Regions from separate parts of the Pseudoalteromonas sp. SR43-7 genome, predicted to be linked through region 1. Evidence: predicted binding sites of a transcription regulator. Region 1 holds the regulator's gene; each other region holds the start of a gene.
The links. The regulator ArgR, encoded in region 1, controls arginine synthesis, uptake and breakdown. The targets are predictions, from matches to a motif close to ANTGAATANNTATTCANT.

Region 2: gltB (glutamate synthase large subunit) is a predicted target of ArgR. The motif match lies at 1,506-1,523, and genes of this name have one in related genera.
Region 3: H5087_RS03010 (arginase family protein) is a predicted target of ArgR. The motif match lies at 1,815-1,832, and genes of this name have one in related genera.
Region 4: H5087_RS09735 (aspartate aminotransferase family protein) is a predicted target of ArgR. The motif match lies at 1,317-1,334, and genes of this name have one in related genera.

The regions. Positions count from the first base shown of each region.
Region 1 covers NZ_JACJDY010000005.1:77,865-81,083, reverse strand. The annotation lists gene H5087_RS05575 (ABC transporter ATP-binding protein) at 1-258, shown strand, start outside; gene H5087_RS05570 (Dyp-type peroxidase) at 307-1,206, shown strand; gene argR (transcriptional regulator ArgR) at 1,214-1,681, opposite strand; gene mdh (malate dehydrogenase) at 1,907-2,839, shown strand; gene ispB (octaprenyl diphosphate synthase) at 3,087-3,219, opposite strand, start outside.
Region 2 covers NZ_JACJDY010000008.1:51,171-54,389, reverse strand. The annotation lists gene gltB (glutamate synthase large subunit) at 1-1,404, opposite strand, end outside; gene H5087_RS08020 (efflux RND transporter periplasmic adaptor subunit) at 2,103-3,219, shown strand, end outside.
Region 3 covers NZ_JACJDY010000003.1:78,837-82,055, reverse strand. The annotation lists gene H5087_RS03015 (transporter substrate-binding domain-containing protein) at 1-533, opposite strand, end outside; gene H5087_RS03010 (arginase family protein) at 663-1,772, opposite strand; gene udp (uridine phosphorylase) at 2,227-2,982, shown strand; gene cdd (cytidine deaminase) at 3,073-3,219, opposite strand, start outside.
Region 4 covers NZ_JACJDY010000010.1:114,643-117,861, forward strand. The annotation lists gene H5087_RS09730 (HDOD domain-containing protein) at 30-1,190, shown strand; gene H5087_RS09735 (aspartate aminotransferase family protein) at 1,570-2,775, shown strand; gene astA (arginine N-succinyltransferase) at 2,861-3,219, shown strand, end outside.

The DNA.
Region 1 (3,219 bases):
AGTAAGCATAATGTAAGTGCAGGGCTTATATATGTGCGCCCTCATCAAATAGAATTAGTGGCAGATAACCAAAGTGACAAATTCAGCAAGCGAGCTACAATCATAAGTCGTCGCTTTATTGGTTCGGCGTATGTTTATTCGCTTGTTATTGATGAACAAGAAATTGAAGTTGCTGCACAATATGGCCAGTCATTTGAAAATAATGATCAGGTTATAATAAAAATAAAACCTCACACGGTGAATTTTTTCGAATCGTAATTAATTTGTTATTCGCTGTGTTTTTATCTGTAAAACTAAGGAATAACAATGGCGCAAGCGCAATCAGGGATTTGTGCTGAAGCAAACTTACACGGTTTGCACTTATTTTTTAATGTGTTTGATGGTCAAGACGAATCACTTCGCGCAAAGTTAAAACAAGTAAGCGCTATAGAAGAAGAGTTTAGCGATCAATTTTCAGAATCAATGCTCTCTTGTATGGTTGCTATTGGTGCGCAATACTGGCCGCATATCCTCCCTGAATACATTCCAAGCGAATTACAGAGCTTTCCCAATATAACCCATAGCGATCACCAAATGAGCGTACAACCGTGCGATTTATTTGTGCAAATTCGCTCTGACCGTGAAGATGTTAACCATTTATTTGCGCTGCAAATTTTAAAATTATTTGCCCCCGATGTTGAGCTGGTGGAGCAAATTCGTAATTTTCGTTTTTTAGATGGTCGTGATTTTAACGGTTTTATTTATGGTGGCGACACCGCACATGGAAGAAAAAAGCGCGCTACGGCTTTAATCAGCAACCCTGGTAGCTTTGAAGATCAGGGGAGTTATATTCATGTTCAGCGTTATAAACATGATTTAACTATGTGGCAGCATTTATCATTGAGTGAGCAAGAGCAAATAATGGGACGTACGCGTCTTGATAACACGCTAATTACCCCAGCGATCGAAACCAGCCATGCTTCGCGAAGTGAGCTAAAAGACGAAGACGGACAACCGCTACTATTAAATCAAAGCATGCCTTATGGCGACGTGTATGAGCAGGGAATGTTATCAATTACATGCGCTTGTACGGGCACCGCATTTGAAAAAGTACTTAATAGTCGTTTAGGGGAAGGGGATTGCTACGACCACTGGCTTGATTTTACTCAAGCCGATATGGGCTCTGCTTTCTTTGCACCTTCAATAGGGTTTTTAAAACAAATTTAATTTGCTATTAAACCGTATCAAATAAAATGCGAACGCGTTCAAGTGTTACATCTATTTCAGATATTTTAGCAGGAGCGATAAAAATAGTGTCATCGCCGGCAATAGTTCCTAGTACGCCATCTGCTTTACCTAATGAATCTAATAAACGTGCAATAAGCTGAGCAGCACCTGGGCTGGTACGAATGATGATCATCATTTCGTTGTGCATAATGTCGATTACTAATTGGCGTAATGGGCTTTTAGCCGTAGGTACACCCATTTCAGCAGGTAAGCAGTAAACCATTTCTTGTTTGGCATTGCGTGTGCGTACAGCGCCAAATTTACTTAACATGCGTGATACTTTACTTTGGCTTATATTGTCAAAACCTTGATCTTTTAACGCATCAACTATTTCGCCTTGAGAGCCAAAATTTTCTTCTTTTAATAGTGATTTAAATGCTTTTACCAGTGCTTCTTGTTTATCTTGTGGTTGCATAGTCTTTATTCGTTTTTGTTATTTATGCCGCAAATTCTACACAAAAATGAATAATTATGCAGCAGTTGTTTAGTTAACTTGCCAGTTTGATGCGTTAAATCACATAAGTTTACGACTATGGTCGAAAATATACTTGAAATAGACAGGATAAATTTGTTTTTAGTCGCTAATTTCATTATCTTAAGAGCCACAAATGTTTCCTACCTCAAATTACGGAGAATTCCAATGAAAGTTGCTGTATTAGGTGCTGCAGGCGGTATCGGCCAAGCGTTGTCTTTATTATTAAAAACAGGCTTACCAGCTGGCTCTGAATTATCACTTTATGATGTTGCACCAGTTGTACCAGGTGTTGCGGTTGACCTTTCTCACATCCCAACAGATGTTAAAGTTGCAGGCTTTGGCGCAGACGATTTAAATAAAGCGCTTGAAGGCTCTGACATCGTTCTTATCCCAGCGGGTATGCCGCGTAAACCAGGTATGGATCGTGCTGATTTATTCAATGTAAATGCTGGCATCATCAAAACGTTAGCAGAAGGCATTGTTGCCAGCTGTCCTAAAGCGTTAGTAGGTATTATTACTAACCCAGTAAACGGCACAGTTCCAATTGTTGCTGAAGTATTCAAAAAAGCAGGTACTTACGACGCTAAACGCGTATTCGGTATTACTACGCTTGACGTTATTCGTTCAGAAGCATTTGTTGCTGAACTTAAAGGCGTAGACGTAGCAACTGTAAAAGTACCAGTAATTGGTGGTCACTCAGGCACAACTATTCTGCCTCTACTTTCTCAAGTTGAAGGTGTTTCTTTCACTGATGAAGAAGTTGCTGCACTTACTCCACGTATCCAAAATGCGGGTACTGAAGTTGTAAATGCTAAAGCAGGCGGTGGTTCAGCTACGCTATCTATGGGTGCTGCTGCAGCTCGTTTTTGTATGTCTTTAGTTAAAGGCCTACAAGGTGAAGAAGTTGTAGATTACGCTTACGTTGCTGTTGAAAATGGCGATGCAGAGTACTTTGCACATCCAGTACGTTTAGGTAAAAACGGTGTAGAAGAAATTCTTTCTTACGGCGAACTAAGCGCATTTGAAACAAAAGCAAAAAATGACATGCTTGAAACTCTGAAAAAAGACATCAAAGAAGGTGTTGATTTCATGGCGTAATAGCCGGTTTGAGCGATACCAATTGCATTAAATAAATGAGCAGTTATTACGATGGATAAATAGCTCGTTAGCAAGGCAAATATTACGATGTATAGTTGTTCTATATAAATAATATTTAACGCAGCTAATGAGTTATTTAGCCCGAAAGAATGCTTAATGTTTTGATAAAATTGGTATATAAAAAAGCCTGCATTTGCAGGCTTTTTTATTGCTCAGAATTAATGTCACACTATGTAACTAGTTAAAACTAGTGGTCGCGGTCAACCGCAATACGGGCAAGGCTTATAAGTGCTTGCTTATAGTCAGACTCAGCTAAAAAGTCTAAACAGGCAATGGCTTTTTCGGCCTCAAACTCTGCTTTTTGCATTGTAAACTCAAGC
Region 2 (3,219 bases), on a different contig from region 1:
AAGCTCTTCGTTGGTATAACCAAACATTTTTTGATATTTAGCTAGCGTTTCGTCATCAAATGAGCGATTACCAGCGTCTTGCTCAGTAAGATCTTCAAATGGAACTAAACGTTTAACATTTTCTTCAAGCCATGACTTGTAAGGATGGCGAGATTTTAAATCTTGATCGATTTCATCTGAATGCCAAATTTTACCAAGTTTAGTATCAATAACTAATAATTCACCAGGACCAACACGGCCTTTTTCAACTACTTCATCGGCAGTGTAATCCCAAATACCCACTTCTGATGCGAGGGTAATAAAACCATCTTGCGTAATTACATAACGTGCTGGGCGAAGTCCATTACGGTCAAGGTTACACGCCGCAAAACGACCATCCGACATAACAATACCTGCCGGGCCATCCCATGGTTCCATATGCATAGAGTTAAAGTCGTAAAATGCACGTAAATCATCATCCATTGCACGGTTTTTCTGCCATGCAGGCGGAACGAGCATACGCATAGCGCGGAATAGATCCATGCCGCCAGCTAAAAATAGCTCAAGCATATTATCTAGGCTTGATGAATCAGAACCGGTTTCGTTTACAAACGGCGCTGCGCTTTGTAAGTCAGGTATAAGCGGTGACGCAAATTTATAAGAACGTGCGCGTGCCCACTGGCGGTTACCTTCAATAGTATTAATTTCACCATTGTGTGCTAAATAGCGGAAAGGTTGAGCTAAAGGCCAACGCGGCTGAGTATTAGTAGAAAAGCGCTGATGGAAAACACAAATCGCACTCGTCATACGAATATCAGCTAAATCTAGGTAAAAATTAGGTAAATCCGCAGGCATCATTAAGCCTTTATAGATAGTTACCAAACCAGATAAACTTGCGATATAGAAAGCTTCATCATCAACAATGCGCTTTTCAGCGCGGCGGCGTGCTACATATAAGCGACGCTCTAAGTCTTTAGAACGCCAACCTTCTGGCGCGCTAACAAAAATTTGTTCAAAACCTGGTAATTGCTGTACAGCAATAGGACCCAACATAGATGGGTCGGTTGGTACAACACGCCAACCTAAAATATTTAGCGTTTCTTTTTCTAATTCTTCGCTAAGTATTTGTTTTGCAGCTTGTGCTAAAACAGGGTCTGAATTTAAAAATATCATACCCACTGCGTAGTTTTTGCCTAAGTGCCAATTATGTTCACTGGCAATTGCACGGAAAAAGCTATCTGGTTTTTGTAATAATAAACCACAGCCATCACCTGTTTTACCATCGGCAGATATACCGCCACGGTGCTGCATGCGATCAAGCCCCGTAATAGCAGTACGAATAAGCCTATGACTAGCTTGACCATTAACTTGGGCTATTAAGCCAAAGCCACAATTTTCTTTTTCTAACTTTGAGTCGTATAACATAGACCCCTCCCCTTGCTGCACTGTTAGCGTGGATGAACTGCTCGACGATTTGCTAACAGACGGACAAAACTAGCCTCTATCTTAAATAGAGTCAATAGCACTTTGAATACATATTCACATTCTTGAATATTTCTCACTTCATAGCAAGATTTCTTTTTATCATTATTTTTAACATTTAGCGTTATTTTAACCACTATTTTTTCATGACACTGGTGTCAAGTTTAACATATTGTAAAAAACACAAGCGCTTAAAGTCGCAGCTTACGTAAACGTAAAGTCGAGCGAAAGTGAATAAGTATTCAACTCGTGAAGCACTATTCAGTTAACATTTAGATAGTTTTATGCTATTTCATTACTTTAATGGCTTAACATCCCCGATTATTGCTGCTCATTAGTATAGTTATGAAAGTTCATGTCCTTTTTTGTACATTAATAGTGAATTTTTATTTAAAGCGGTGTCCGATGCGGACATAAAAACTGTCCGCGGACATCATTTTCAAGAACAAAAAATAAAAAGCACTTTAATATCAATGTGATAATAGTTGGCATATTAATCGTATAACTTTACGTATAATCGCTAATTGGAATTACCATGTTTACTCTAAGCTTATTTTTGCTCTCTCCTATTGCCGCCATTTGCACAGCAGCTTTATTACTGCTGTGCGAAAAATACATAAAAGCAATGTAGGGGGAATTAAATGATTAAAGATACCAGCGCACAAGACGTACAAGTAAAGGCACCTATAAGCTATAAGAAATACGCGATAATCACTGCGGTTATTTTCATTGCAGCCTCTACAATTGCTTATATTTTTTTAACGAGTCATAGCGCTAAAAGCTCTATTAGCCGCTCAAAAGTACAGGTTGCCAAAGTACACGTTAAAGCGCTCATTCGAGACATTGCCGCCAGTGGTAAAATTGTTGCTGCTAATGCTCCTAAAATCTACAGCCCAGAACGTGGATTTATAGATTTAAAAGTAAAGGCCGGCGATACAGTAAAGCAAGGCAACACACTTGCCCTGCTGCAAAGCCCTGAGTTAACTAACGAATTAAAGCAACAGGAGTCTGTACTTAAACGACTACAAGGCGAGCAGCAAAGGCAACATTTGCAAGCAAGACGCCAAACACTCACCTTAAATAAAACACTCGATATGGCACAAGTTGAGCTTAACGCCGCTGAGCGCGAAAATCGTCGCGCACAGTTATCAATTCAAAAGCACTTGATTAGCCAAATTGATCTTGAAAAAGCAGTTGATGATTTATCACGTGCAAGACTCACCTATAAACATGCGCAACAAGAGGTATTGCTTGCCAAAGACACGCTCGCCTTTGAACTACAAGCTGCTAAAAGTGATGTGACCCGCCAACAACTTATTGTTGATGATTTAATAAGAAAAGTAAGCAACCTATCTATTAAGGCTTCCGTTACAGGGATCGTGGGTAACCTACTTGTGCAACAAAAAGCCGCAGTGACGCAAAGCCAACCTCTTATGACTCTCGTCGACTTAAGTAATTTCGAAGCGGAACTTCAAGTACCTGAAAGTTACGCCAACGAATTAGGACTCGGTATGGAAGTAGAGCTTAAGTTAGGCAATGAAACAGTGATGGGGAATTTATCCGCCATATCCCCAGAAGTTAATAATCGTGAAGTAACAGCACGCGTCCGATTTAAAGGTGTTACTAACAACATTCGTCAAAACCAACGCTTAACTGCACGTATTTTACTCGACAACCGAGAAGGTGTAATGCAGGTAAAACGCGGCGCTTTTATGCAGCAAGGAGGAATTTTTGCTTATAAGGTAGAAGGCAATATTG
Region 3 (3,219 bases), on a different contig from region 1:
TTTTTGTTGAGGATAACAAAATCAAGTATATGGTGACGAGTGCTTATGAGTTTATCTATTTTATCTAGGCTATCGATGAGTAATAAATGCTTGCTTTCACTAAAGCCCCTTTCAAGCAAATAATGATGACTAAAGTTATCACGCAGTACTGCTATTTTGTATTTTTTAGCATCATTGAGAGTGTTTAACTTTATACCTCTGGATTTTAGACCATAAATGGCAGAGTCAAAGCTTTCCAGTTCACCTACCCAGTTAAACTTACTTTCTCTATTAGGTAATCGAACAATCGAAAATATACAGGTGTTTTTATCGCGTAGCGCTGCATTGTAGGATATGGCCCAACTATGCGCCAACATAGTGTAATTTATACCTGTACCTTCTAGCGCTTTATGAACTTTATCGACAGAGCGGCCAACGAGTTTGTTATCTTCATTAATGTACTGAAAGTCCGGAAATACTTCCGTTACTATTGTAATTTCAGCTGCATTAACTTTAATACAGCTAATGAACAATAAAAAGATCAACAATTTCATCTAGCGAGGCCTCAACCAACTCATTATATGTATTTAATAAATATAGCTGAGGCTTTGTGAACTGCTAGTTTTTAGTTATGTAATGCACACTTATACGCTGATAGTGCTAGCCTTTATAGCTTCTGCAGCTTACTTGTTCATCGCACTAATTAAAAAGGCTGAAATTTTAGCGCCTTCTCTAAGTGTCGTCTCAGAGCTTGATTGACCAACTAAAGAGCTGTCGGTAAATGGCGCTATCTCCATCATATCTGCACCCGTAATCGGGAACTCATCCGCAATGGCTGATAGAATATCAAGCGCATGCTGAGGCGTTAAACCGTGATGCTCTGGCGTACCTGTGGCAGATGCAAACTCTGCATCAAGTGCATCAATATCAAAGCTTACGTATATTTCATCAACGTTATCGGCTTTTAACTGTGCAATAGCGTCGGCAGCAACCGCTGCTGCGCCGCGTTCAATGATTTCATGTGCCCAGTGCTGTTTAACACCAAAAGTATTTTCCCAATGCGCTTTAGACTTGCCACTTGAGCGAATACCAAATTGTATTAAATGATGCGGCGCCGGTAAAAACTCTAGTATATGTGTACACCACGAGCCAAAACATAAATCAATACCTAAGCGCTCCACAAGTAAATCGGTATGCGCGTCAAAGTGAATAATAGCCGTGCGCTTACCTTGCTCACGTTTTGCTTTTAAGTACGCTTTAGTAAGTGGGTAACTAATTGAGTGATCGCCACCAATACCAAATAATCCTTTATCTTTAAACGTTGCGTAAAAACTGTCGCACACATCTTCAGTGATTGATAACGGGCTTACGTAATAATCGTTATCTTCATCACCATATAAGGCTTTTTGGCAATTAGAAATGGTTGCATCATTTAGGTATTTGTCATGAAGTAAATGTGGGATTACACGTACATCACCTAAATCAAACGAATGACACTGAGGTTGCTGATCAATTAATGCTGAGCGCACAAACAACGGACCCCAGTTTGCGCCGCGTAAAATACCACCGCCACAGTCTGAACTAATACCTAACATAACGGCTTTATGTGGTGAGTTTGGTAATTCGTTTAAAGACTCGCGCCACAAGTTATCAACGTTTTCAGTTTGTCCGTAAAGTTTATTACGTAGTGCGGCTTTGCGCTCTTTTGCAGTATTTACTGTGTATACACCATCGCCCGGTGCGCACAAACAGTGCTCAACTTTGTTTTTAAATGCTTCAAATTGTGTGCTCATAATAAACTCCTTCGGTTTTTATTCTGTACGTAGCTAATTAGTTTTGATTAGTTATGCAAAATTACTAAAAGTGCCTAAACTTCAAATAAATGCCACTTCGCTAAATAAGTCAGTGCTTAATATAAGTAAACACGTTAGCTATTACGTGTTCACTACAAACTTAAATCATTGAATTTGTTTGATATTAGCAAAGCTTTGTAATCATCACTTTAATTGTAGTTACGCGCTTGAGTGATACTTATTATGTCTGCTTGAACATGTCAACAGCGCAACAAGGCTACGTATATAAGTACTTGAGTGAATATTCATAGTTGGTGAATAAATCAAATTAGCCCTTAAAATTATTAAGGCTTTATTGGAAGAGTTAAGACAAAGCGGACAATCGTCCTGTACTTGATAAACGTTTCTAGCAATCATGCTAGATTGACAACAAATTATTATAAAAGGCTTAGCTATGGAAAAGGTATTTCACTTAGGACTATGTATTGACGATCTTAAAGGTGCAAAACTTGCGATTGTACCGGGCGATCCAGATCGTGCAGCACGTATTTCACAATTCCTAGACAACCCAACCTGCCTTGCTCAAACTCGCGAGTTTCATGTTTACTTAGGTCAATTAAACGGCCACTCTGTGGTTATATGTTCTACAGGTATTGGTGGTCCATCTACGTCGATTGCAGTAGAAGAATTAGCACAACTTGGCGTGCGTAAATTTTTACGTATTGGTACAACCGGTGCAATTCAGCCACACATTAACGAAGGCGAAATTTTAATTAGCCAAGCGTCTGTACGTTTAGATGGAGCTAGCCAACATTTTGCACCACTTAGCTACCCTGCTGTATCTGACTTTTATGCAACACAAGCTATGGTACAAGCATGTAAAAACCTAAATATCGATTTTCATATTGGCATTACTGCATCAAGCGATACATTCTACCCAGGGCAAGAGCGTTACGATACGCACTCTGGTTACGTTCCTAAATCACTACAAGGTAGCTGCGAAGAGTGGCAAAAATTGGGCGTGATGAACTACGAAATGGAATCGGCAACATTATTTACTATGTGTGCAGCCCTTGGATTACAAGCAGCATGTGTAGCAGGCGTACTTGTTAACCGTACTCGCCAAGAAATACCAAATGTAGATCACGGTGAAATTGAGCGTAAATCTGTAGCAGTAGTATTAGAAGCAGCTAAAGTATTACTTGATTAATACAGGTTATAGCAGTGAGTGAGTTAATTCGATAGAATTACTCGCTTTAATAAAGCACAGCTCCGGCTGTGCTTTATTGTATGCAAGCCACTATTTAAGTGGTGCGCTAATTACTTTAAGTGCTGGTAAATGCGTAAAACTGGCAAGCACAGCTTTTGCCACTTGCGACTGGTTTTCACGACCCGCTGTTTCGAGCAATGTTATTCCCTTCACCGTACTTTCGTTAAAGCTAAGCCC
Region 4 (3,219 bases), on a different contig from region 1:
TAGCATTTTATACTTTATTAATGGATGTCATGACTGAACTTGTAGCCCAGCAGCGTACTGCCAAAATACTAAGCCAACGAGCTCATGACTTATTGCTTGGGCATAGCTTTGCGCATCAGCAAATTGGTTTCATTCATACATTAGATATAGATTACGGCGAACCCATGAAGCAGCGCACCTTGCTTCAGGTTGAAGTGGCCGCACAGAATAAACGCCAGCAAAGTAGTACTGCACATCATAAGTACCGCGCTCAAGCGAGTGAACAGCTGCACAAAACAATTGAAACAGCTATATATAAGCAGCTCGAAGATATAGATGGCGTAATTCATAGCACCATAGGTATTGAAGATGGCATTGCCAATATACTCGATATATTAGCGGTAAAGTCAGCGTCGGTAGGGCGTTTAGAGCCATTGGTTAATGATATAAGCTGGTTAGGTAGGGAGTTAGTAACGCTCGTTAATTTACCTTACTATCGTAATCAACGTAGTAAAAACACGTCTGTAAAAGTAGATAAGCCATCGCTCGCCCTTCGTTATATTGGCCTTGATAACTTACAGCTAGTGATTCCTACATTTGCTGCGCGTCATTGGATGCCACATAGCACCGAACCATTTTCGTTATTAAAACGTCGTTTACGTGACAGTGCCATGGCAAACGCCATTGCTGCGCAAAAAATTGCACAAATTAATAATGTAAATGACGTTCATGCATTTACCCTTGGGATGCTTTTAGATGTAGGGCGAATTGCATTAGTGCGCTTGTACTTAAAAACGTTTGAGCAAATATGGCAACGTAAAGTACAGCTAGCCCGAAATGAAAATCAAAAAGATTTACACACCGCATTATTAGAGCTTCAGCCCGACCCGCTATTTTTAACCACTCTACTTAGCAATAAATCGATAGAAGTAAGCGCTAAGGTAATAGACAAAATGGCTTTTAAATATTTACCGTTTAAAGGGGTAATGCAGCAGCTAGTAAATGGGGTAGATAAGGGCGATACATTACTGCCATTAACAGAAGTAATGCTAAAGGCACGGTGCTATTCTCAATATCTTAATTTAAAAGAACATCAACTTATTGAACCTGATGAAGCTCTAAGCTGGTTTTCGCACTTTAAGTTCACTAAAACGGAACTAAAAACCCTCCAATCGAGTAATTTTACCAATTTAGCTATTCAAATTGACTAAAAATCTGAATTTTTTGTTAATTTTTTTGCGACTAACCATTCATTCTCATCTTATTGTCATATTACATATTTGCCGATTAAAGCGTGTGCGCCTCTGTACTCATGCGGTTAGTTGCCTAAAAATAAGCATAAATAGCTATGCAAATAGTTATTCACTATCTATGAAATAATATCTTTAGCCCTTTATTTTCAAGGGATACATGAAAGTTTTTAACGAGACAGATATAAGTAATTCTGAAATAATGTGCGTCTGAAAATTGAACCACAAAGCAATTTTGCGCAATTATCAGGTTACTGATCTTGCCTATAAAGTTGGTTACAAATATTAACCAAACACCTATTTTGATGTTTTGTGTTGCTCACAATTAAGAGGAAATAAAATGACAGTCAATCGCGAATTATTTGATCACGTAATGGTTCCTAACTACGCACCTTCAAGCGTAATTCCTGTTCGAGGCGAAGGCTCTCGCGTATGGGATCAACAAGGTCGAGAGTTTATCGACTTTGCTGGTGGTATTGCAGTTAACTGTCTTGGCCATTGCCACCCTGCATTAGTAGGCGCATTAAAAGAGCAAGGCGAAAAAATCTGGCATCTATCTAACGTAATGACCAATGAGCCGGCACTTCGCCTAGCTAAAAAAATGGTTGATGCGACATTTGCTGAAAAAGTTTACTTTGCCAACTCTGGCGCAGAAGCAAACGAAGCCGCGCTTAAATTAGCGCGTCGTTTTGCACTTGATAAATTTGGCGCAGAAAAATCACAAATCATCGCGTTCAACAAAGGTTTCCACGGTCGTACATTCTTTACCGTAACTGTTGGTGGCCAAGCTGCATATTCAGATGGTTTTGGTCCTAAGCCTGGCGACATTGTACATTGCGATTACAATGACCTTGCTGCATTTGAAGCACTTATCAGCGACAAAACATGTGCCGTAATGATGGAACCTCTACAGGGTGAAGGCGGTATTGTTTCACCAACTGATGAGTTTGCTCAAGGCGTTCGCGATTTATGTACTAAACATAACGCACTGCTTATTTTTGATGAAGTTCAAACAGGTGTTGGTCGTACTGGCGATTTATACGCATACCAAGGCTTAAACGTAGTACCTGATATTTTAACTTCGGCTAAAGCACTGGGCGGCGGTTTCCCTATTGGCGCTATGATCACAACAACTGAAATTGCACAGCACCTTAAAGTAGGTACACATGGTTCTACTTATGGCGGTAACCCGCTTGCGTGTGCTGTTGCAGAAGCTGCATTTGATACAGTAAATACCCCTGAAGTACTGGCTGGCGTAAAAGAAAAAGCCGCATTATTTAATGAACTACTTAGCGCGGTTAACGAAAAATACAACGTATTTAGCGAAATCCGTGGCCAAGGTCTATTAATTGGTGCAGTAGTGAACGAGCAATACAAAGGTCGTGCAAAAGAGTTTTTAGTGGCAGGTACTGAGCAAGGCCTTATGTCACTAGTTGCCGGTGCAGACGTAGTACGTTTCACTCCATCTTTAGTAATTCCTGAAGCGGACATTCGCGAAGGTATGGCACGCTTTGAAAAAGCAGTAGCAAGCGTAGTAAACGCATAAGCGACTTAAGCCAACCAATTAAGGGTAAGCACTGCTTGCCCTGCAATTCCTATTTACCGTTATTTATAAGGGAGCAAGCGGACTCATGATGATCCTTCGCCCAATCCAGCAAAATGATTACTCAGCATTACTGAAAATTGCCCACGAATCTGGGCATGGTTTTACGTCTTTGCCATTAAACGAAGAACTATTGCAAAAGAAAATAGACCATTCTGTAAGTTCATTTGCTAAGCAAACGTCACAACCCGGTGACGAAGGCTACCTGTTTGTTCTTGAAGATAGCGAAACCGGTGATGTTGTAGGTACGTCTGCAATTGAAGCTGCGGTAGGGCTTGATGATGCATTTTATCATTATCACTTAAGTAAAGTGATTCACTCTTCGCGCACATTAAACGTATACAAAGCGGTTGATATTTTAACGCTATGTAACGACTACACAGGCGC